DNA from 2 places in the Actinoallomurus oryzae genome. Region 1 is predicted to be linked to the other one. Evidence: riboswitches for the same ligand, from Rfam matches in the RefSeq annotation. Region 1 holds a riboswitch; the other holds the start of a gene.
The links. Region 1 has a riboswitch for glycine ahead of gcvP (aminomethyl-transferring glycine dehydrogenase). Riboswitches for the same ligand answer to the same signal wherever they lie in the genome.
Positions count from the first base shown of each region.

Region 2: it holds a riboswitch for glycine, as region 1 does, so the genes downstream of both, gcvT (glycine cleavage system aminomethyltransferase GcvT) here and gcvP (aminomethyl-transferring glycine dehydrogenase) in region 1, are expected to answer to the same signal.

Region 1 is NZ_BAABHF010000026.1:162,170-165,567, reverse strand. It holds gene gcvP (aminomethyl-transferring glycine dehydrogenase) at 1-1,933, opposite strand, end outside; glycine riboswitch at 1,989-2,102, opposite strand; glycine riboswitch at 2,103-2,200, opposite strand; gene ABEA10_RS26230 (ABC transporter permease) at 2,284-3,117, opposite strand; gene ABEA10_RS26225 (ATP-binding cassette domain-containing protein) at 3,117-3,398, opposite strand, start outside.
Region 2 is NZ_BAABHF010000021.1:35,292-38,689, forward strand. It holds gene ABEA10_RS18480 (serine hydroxymethyltransferase) at 1-67, opposite strand, end outside; gene gcvH (glycine cleavage system protein GcvH) at 69-452, opposite strand; gene gcvT (glycine cleavage system aminomethyltransferase GcvT) at 449-1,552, opposite strand; glycine riboswitch at 1,624-1,710, opposite strand; glycine riboswitch at 1,712-1,809, opposite strand; gene ABEA10_RS18495 (PadR family transcriptional regulator) at 1,934-2,458, shown strand; gene ABEA10_RS18500 (ABC transporter ATP-binding protein) at 2,455-3,132, shown strand; gene ABEA10_RS18505 (FtsX-like permease family protein) at 3,129-3,398, shown strand, end outside.

The DNA of each region.
Region 1 (3,398 bases):
AGATGCCGTGCGTCGAGGGGTACGTCACCATGATCGCGGCGAGGGAGTCGCGGTGCTTGTCGATCTTGGCGTGCAGGTCGTCGAGGTCGATGTCACCGCTCTCGGTGCTCTTCACCACGACCACCCGCATCCCGGCCATCACCGCGCTGGCGGCGTTCGTGCCGTGCGCCGAGGAGGGGATCAGGCAGACGTTCCGGTGGCTCTCACCGCGTGAGGCGTGGTAGCCGTGCACGGCGAGCAGGCCGGCCAGCTCCCCCTGCGAGCCGGCGTTGGGCTGCACCGACACCTTGGCGTACCCGGTGATCTCGGCCAGCCACGACTCGAGCTCGCCGATCATCTCGACGTACCCCTGCGCCTGCTCCAGCGGGGCGAACGGGTGGATCTGCGCGAACTCCGGCCAGGTGATCGGCTCCATCTCGGTCGTGGCGTTCAGCTTCATCGTGCAGGAACCGAGCGGGATCATCGAGCGGTCCAGCGCGATGTCCTTGTCCTGCAGGCGGCGCAGGTAGCGCAGCATCGCCGTTTCCGACCGGTGCGCGTGGAACACCGGGTGGGTCAGGAACTCGCTCTCCCGCCGCAGAGCCGGCGGGAACTCGTCCCCGGCCGCGTCGGCGGCCTCGTCCTCCGCGCCGCCGAACGCCCGCAGGACCCGCGTGACGTGATCGCCCGTGGTCGTCTCGTCACAGGCGACACCGACCTGGTCGGCGTCCACCCGGCGCAGGTTGATCCCGAGGTCGAGCGCCCGGCGTACGACCTCATCGGCCCGGCCGGGGACCCGGGCCAGCACCGTGTCGAAGAAGCGGTCGTGCACGACCTCGACGCCCTGCCGGCCCAGGCCGGCGGCGAGGCGCGCCGCGTGGCCGTGCACCCGCTCGGCGATGCCCTTCAGGCCCTCGGGACCGTGGTAGACCGCGTACATGCTCGCCATCACGGCGAGCAGCACCTGGGCGGTGCAGATGTTGCTGGTGGCCTTCTCTCGGCGGATGTGCTGCTCTCGCGTCTGCAGCGCGAGCCGGTACGCCTGCCCGCCGTCGGCGTCGAGCGAGACCCCGACGAGCCGCCCGGGGAGCTGGCGCTGGATGCCATCGCGCACCGACATGTAGCCGGCGTGCGGGCCGCCGAAGCCGTACGGCACGCCGAAGCGCTGCGTGGTGCCCACCGCGATGTCGGCGCCGAACTCCCCCGGCGGCCGGAGCAGCGTCAGGGCGAGCAGGTCGGCGGCGACCACGACCTGGGCGCCGCGCCCGTGCGCCGCCTCGGTGAGGCCGGACAGGTCGCGTACGGCGCCGCTCGCCCCCGGATACTGCAGCAGCACGCCGAAGAAGTCGCCCTCCGGCAGCCCCTCGGACGTGTCGGCGACGACGACCTCGATGCCCAGCGGCACCGCGCGGGTGCGGATCACCTCGACGGTCTGCGGCAGCACGTCGGTGTCGACGAGGAAGGCGTCGCCGCTCCCCCGCGGCGCGACGCGGTGCGCCAGCGTCATCGCCTCCGCGGCGGCGGTGCCCTCGTCCAGCAGCGAGGCGTTCGCCACCGGCAGCCCGGTCAGGTCGCTCACCATGGTCTGGAAGTTCAGCAGCGCCTCGAGCCGGCCCTGGGAGATCTCCGGCTGGTACGGCGTGTAGGCGGTGTACCAGCCGGGGTTCTCCAGGACGTTGCGCAGGATCACGCCCGGGGTGATCGTGCCGTGGTAGCCGAGGCCGATCATCGAGGTGAGGACCTGGTTGCGCGCGGCCAGCTCGCGCAGCCGCGCCAGCGCCTCCACCTCGCTCAGGGCGGGCGGCAGGTCGAGCGGGCGGCCGGTGCGGATCCGGGCGGGCACGGCCGCGTCGACGAGCGCGGCGACGCCGTCGTACCCGGCGGCCTCGGCCATCGCGGCGCGTTCGGCCGGTGAGGGTCCGATGTGGCGGGCGGCGAACGGAACCTCGATCATGGGAAGCCTCCAGGCGGGTCGGGGCGCGAACACCACCGGGCACGGCCGGTGGCCGGTCTCCCCCTCTGTCACCTGAACCTGAGAGCTTCGCCGCGACGGGCGCGGCTTGCACCTTCGGTGAGGATCGGCGGCCGGCAACGCGGCCTCCGGTCCCGCTTTCCAGAGGTGCCTCGCCCGCACGGTCCTTTTGCCTGAGAGGTTCCGGGGAGGTTTGCTCCTTCGGCGCCCCTGTGCTGGCTGCACCGGGGTCTCTCCCGCACGGGTTCGACGGCGATCTCCACCCTACCGGAGGCTTATCGCCACGACGTTAAGCGCGGGGCGTACCGACCGTAAGAGCCCGGCTCTAAAGGTCAGCGGTTCAGCGTACGGAAGCGACGGACGGTCAGCGGGACGAAGATCGCCAGCAGCACGCCGCACCAGACCAGCGTCGCCGCGACCGGATGCCGCAGCGGCAGGGCGGCGTGCGCCGTGACGACGCCCGGGTTGCCGAAGAGGCCGCGGCAGGCGGCGACCATCGCGCTCACCGGGTTCCAGTCGGCGATCACTCGCAGCCAGGCCGGCATGCCCGCGGTCGGCACGAAGGAGTTCGACAGCATCGAGACCGGGAAGATCAGGGGGACCATCTGGTCGGCGGTCTCCTCGTTCTTCACCAGCAGGCCGCAGAGCACCCCGGCCCACGAGAGGGCGTACCGCAGGAGGATGAGCAGGCCGAACGCCGCGAGGGCCCGCGGCAGCCCCTCGTGGATCCGCCAGCCGACGGCCAGCCCGCAGCCGACCATGATGACCATGCCGGCGAGGCCGACGATGATGTCGCCGCCCACCTGGCCGAACGGCACCGCCGACCGGGCCATCGGCATCGAGCGGAACCGGTCCATGACCCCCTTGGAGGAGTCGGTGGCCACCCCGACCATCGTGGCCATGAAGCTGGTCATCGTGGTCATGGCGAACAGGCCGGGCATGAGGTACTCCCGGTAGTCACCGCCGCCGGGGACCTTGATCGCGCTGCCGAAGACGTAGCCGAACAGCACGACCATCACGGCCGGGAAGACCAGAGCGCCGACGAGCTCCCCGGGCTGGGACCTGAGCTGGAGCAGATTGCGCCACACCAGCGTGAGGCCGTCGGTGAGGGTCCAGCGGAGCCGGCCGAGGCGGCCGGTGGGCGCGGCGGGGGCGTGGAGGACCATCAGGCGCTCACCTTCTCTTCGGTCTCTTCGGTCTCTCGGGCGTCTTCGGGGTCCTCGGTCCCGCCGGTGAGGCGCAGGAACACCTCATCGAGGGTGGGGCGCCTCAGCGTGACGTCCTCGACCCCGACGCCGGCGCGGTCCAGCTCGAGCACGACGGCGGGCAGGGTGAGGGAGCCGGCGGGGACGGGGACGCTCACCCGGCGGGACTCCGGGTCGGTGTCCGGCTCGCCGATGCGGGAGAGCACGGCGGTGGCGTCGGCGAACGCGGCCACGTCGGACAC
Region 2 (3,398 bases), on a different contig from region 1:
GCTCTTCGGCGATGGCCGACGCGACCTCCGGGTCGATCTCGGAGAGAGGGGCGTTGGACAGGCTCATCTCACGCCTCCTCGATCAACTTGGAGTAGGCCGGGGCGTCCAGCAGGTCGGGGCCGTCGCCGTCAGTGCGGATCTTCAGCAGCCAGCCCTCGCCGTACGGGTCGGCGTTGATCACGGCCGGGTCCTCCTCGACCGCACTGTTCACCGCCACGACCTCCCCCGTCACCGGCGCGTAGATGTCACTCACCGACTTGGTCGACTCCGCCTCGCCACAGGGCTCTCCGGCCTCCACCGTGGCGCCCTCCTGCGGCAACGAGACGTACACGATGTCACCGAGGGCGTCGGCGGCATAGGCGGTGATCCCCACAGTGACAACACCGTCGGACGGCTCGGTAATCCACTCGTGCTCTTCGGTGTAGGAAAGGGTCTCGGGAACGCTGCTCACGGGGTCCTCCTATAGAAAGGCAGGGCGACCTTGTCGACCGGCTCATGTTTGCCGCGGATGTCCACTGCGAGATCGGTGTCTTCGGCGTGGTCCGCGTCGATATAGCCCATGGCGATGGGCTTGCCCAGTGTCGGGGATGGCGCGCCGCTGGTCACGACTCCGCACGGCGTGCCGTCCGATCCCACGATGTCGTACCCGTGCCGGGGCACCCGCCGCCCCCTGGCGACGAGCCCGACGAGGGTCCGCTTCGGCGTCTCGTCGGCGATCGCGGCCAGCGCGGCACGCCCGACGAAGTCGCCCTTCTCGAACTTGACGGTACGGCCCAGGCCCGCGTCGAACGGCGTGGTCTCGGCGGTCAGCTCGTTGCCGTACAGCGGCATCCCGGCCTCCAGGCGCAGCGTGTCGCGCGCGGACAGCCCGCAGGGCCGCAGGTCGTCGCCGCCGGCCTCGGTCAGAGCGTTCCAGACCGCCACGGCGTCGCCGGCGGAGACGAACAGCTCGAAGCCGTCCTCGCCCGTGTAGCCGGTACGGGCGATCAGGGCGTCGACGCCGGACACCGCGCCGGGCAGGATCGCGTAGTACTTCAGGTCGCCGAGCGCGGCGTCGGTGAGCTTGCCGAGGATCTCCTGGGCCTTGGGCCCCTGGACCGCGACGAGCGCGTACGCGTCGGACCGGTCGTCGACGGCGGCCTCGTCGAACTTCTCCGACCGCGCGGTCAGCTCGGCGAGCACGGTGGCGGCGTTCGCGGCGTTGGCCACGACCAGATAGGTCTCGGCGGCCAGCCGGTAGACGATCAGGTCGTCCAGCACGCCGCCCTCGGCGTCGCAGATCATCGTGTAGCGCGCCCGGCCCACGGCGAGCGCCGACAGGTGCCCGATGAGGGAGTGGTCGAGCGCCGCCCCGGCCTGCGGGCCGGTCACGAAGATCTCTCCCATGTGGGACAGGTCGAACAGCCCGGCGCTGGTGCGGACCGCCTGGTGCTCGGCGGTCTCGCTGCCGTAGCGCAGCGGCATCAGATAGCCGGCGAACTCGGTGACGGTGGCACCGAGGCCCTCGTGGACCTCGTGGAGTGGTGTCTTCTTGGTGTCCGGAACGGACATCGCGGCAGGCTCCTTATCGCGCGGGCGATCCGGGGGTCATATCGTCCCACTGGTTCGCTTGCGGTCTCGGCGCCTCCCCCTCTGTCATCGGCGCCTGAGAGCTTCGCCCGGGGGGCTTGCACCTTCGGCGGGAGCATCGCTCCGCTTTCCAGAGGTCGCCTGCTCCGCGCGGTCTTCGTCGCCTGAGAGGTTCCGGGGAGGAGTTGCTCCTTCGGCGGCCCGGACTGGCGGCCCGGGCGCTCTCCCGCGCGGGATCAACGGCTGCCGCCAGGCTAGCAGCGCCCGTCGCGCGACGACAGCCCACGCTTCGTCTCACCTGGCCGAGCGGCTATACATCGAGTGTATAGACGGCGAGTATACGCGCGGCGTACCCTCCTTCTCATGAGCGTCCCCTTCGCCCTGCTCGGCCTGCTCGAACGCGAGCCGAGCCATGGGTATGACCTGAAACGCGACTACGACGCGCTGTTCGGCCGGGGCAAACCGCTGCCGTTCGGCCAGGTCTACGCCACCCTCGCCCGGCTCGCCCGCGCCGGGAAGGTGGTCGTGGGCGAGACCGAGGCCGGCGCGGGCCCCGACCGCAAGCGATACGTCATCACCGAGACGGGGGCGACCGAGTTCGAGTCCTGGCTCGCCGAACCGGTCGAGGCCGAGCCGCACCTGCAGACCGTGCTGTTCACCAAGGTCGTGCTCGCGCTGCTCCTCGACCGCGACGCCGAGGCGTACCTCGACGCCCAGCGCGCCGCCCACCTGAAGCGCATGCGCGAGCTGACCGACACCAAGCGGAACGGTGACCTGGTCGACGCGCTGCTCGCCGACCACGGCCTGTTCCACCTGGAGTCCGACCTTCGCTGGATCGACCTCACCGCGGCCCGGCTCGACGCCCTGAAACGCGAGGTCCTGCCGTGACACCGCTGATCGAGGCTCGCGAGATCACCCTGTCGTTCGGCAGCACGCCCGCGCTGCGGGGCGCGAGCCTGTCGGCCGAGGCCGGCGAGATCGTCGCGGTCATGGGGCCCAGCGGCTCGGGCAAGTCGACCCTCCTGCACTGCCTGGCCGGGATCCTCACGCCGGAGTCCGGGCAGGTCCGGTTCGACGGCAGCCGGGTCGACACCATGGGCGAGGCCGAGCGCAGCGCCCTGCGCCGCGACCGGTTCGGCTTCGTGTTCCAGTTCGGCCAGCTGGTCCCCGAGCTGACCGCCGAGGAGAACATCGCGCTGCCGCTGCTGCTCGGCGGCCTGCGCCGGGGCGCGGCCGTCCGGCAGGTCCAGCCCTGGTTCGAGCGGCTCGGCCTCGGCGGGCTGGAGCGGCGGCGGTCCGGCGAGCTGTCCGGCGGGCAGGCCCAGCGTGTCGCGCTGGCCCGTGGCCTGGTCGCGAGCCCGCGGGTGCTGTTCGCCGACGAGCCGACCGGCGCGCTCGACTCGCTCACCGGCGAGCAGGTCATGGAGCTGCTCGTGTCCGCCGCCCGCGAGCAGGGCACCACGGTCGTCCTCGTGACGCACGAGCCGCGGGTGGCGGCGTACGCCGACCGCGAGGTCATCGTCCGCGACGGAAGGACCACCGCGGTCAGGGTGGCCTCGTGATCGGCTTCGGCCTCCGCCTCACCGTCGCCGGCGGCCGGGAGGCCGCCGCCCGGCTCGTGGTCACCGCGGCCGCCGTCGCGCTCGGCGTCGGCCTGCTGCTGGCGACCCTGGCGGGCATCAACGCCGTCAACGCGCAGAACGCCCGCTACGCCTGGCTGAACTCCGCGGTCCCCGAGGCCACGGCGGGTGTCACGTCCTCGCCGGACCCGATGTGGGCCACCCTCGGCTACGAGCGCTACGAGGGCAGGACGATCACCCGGGTCGAC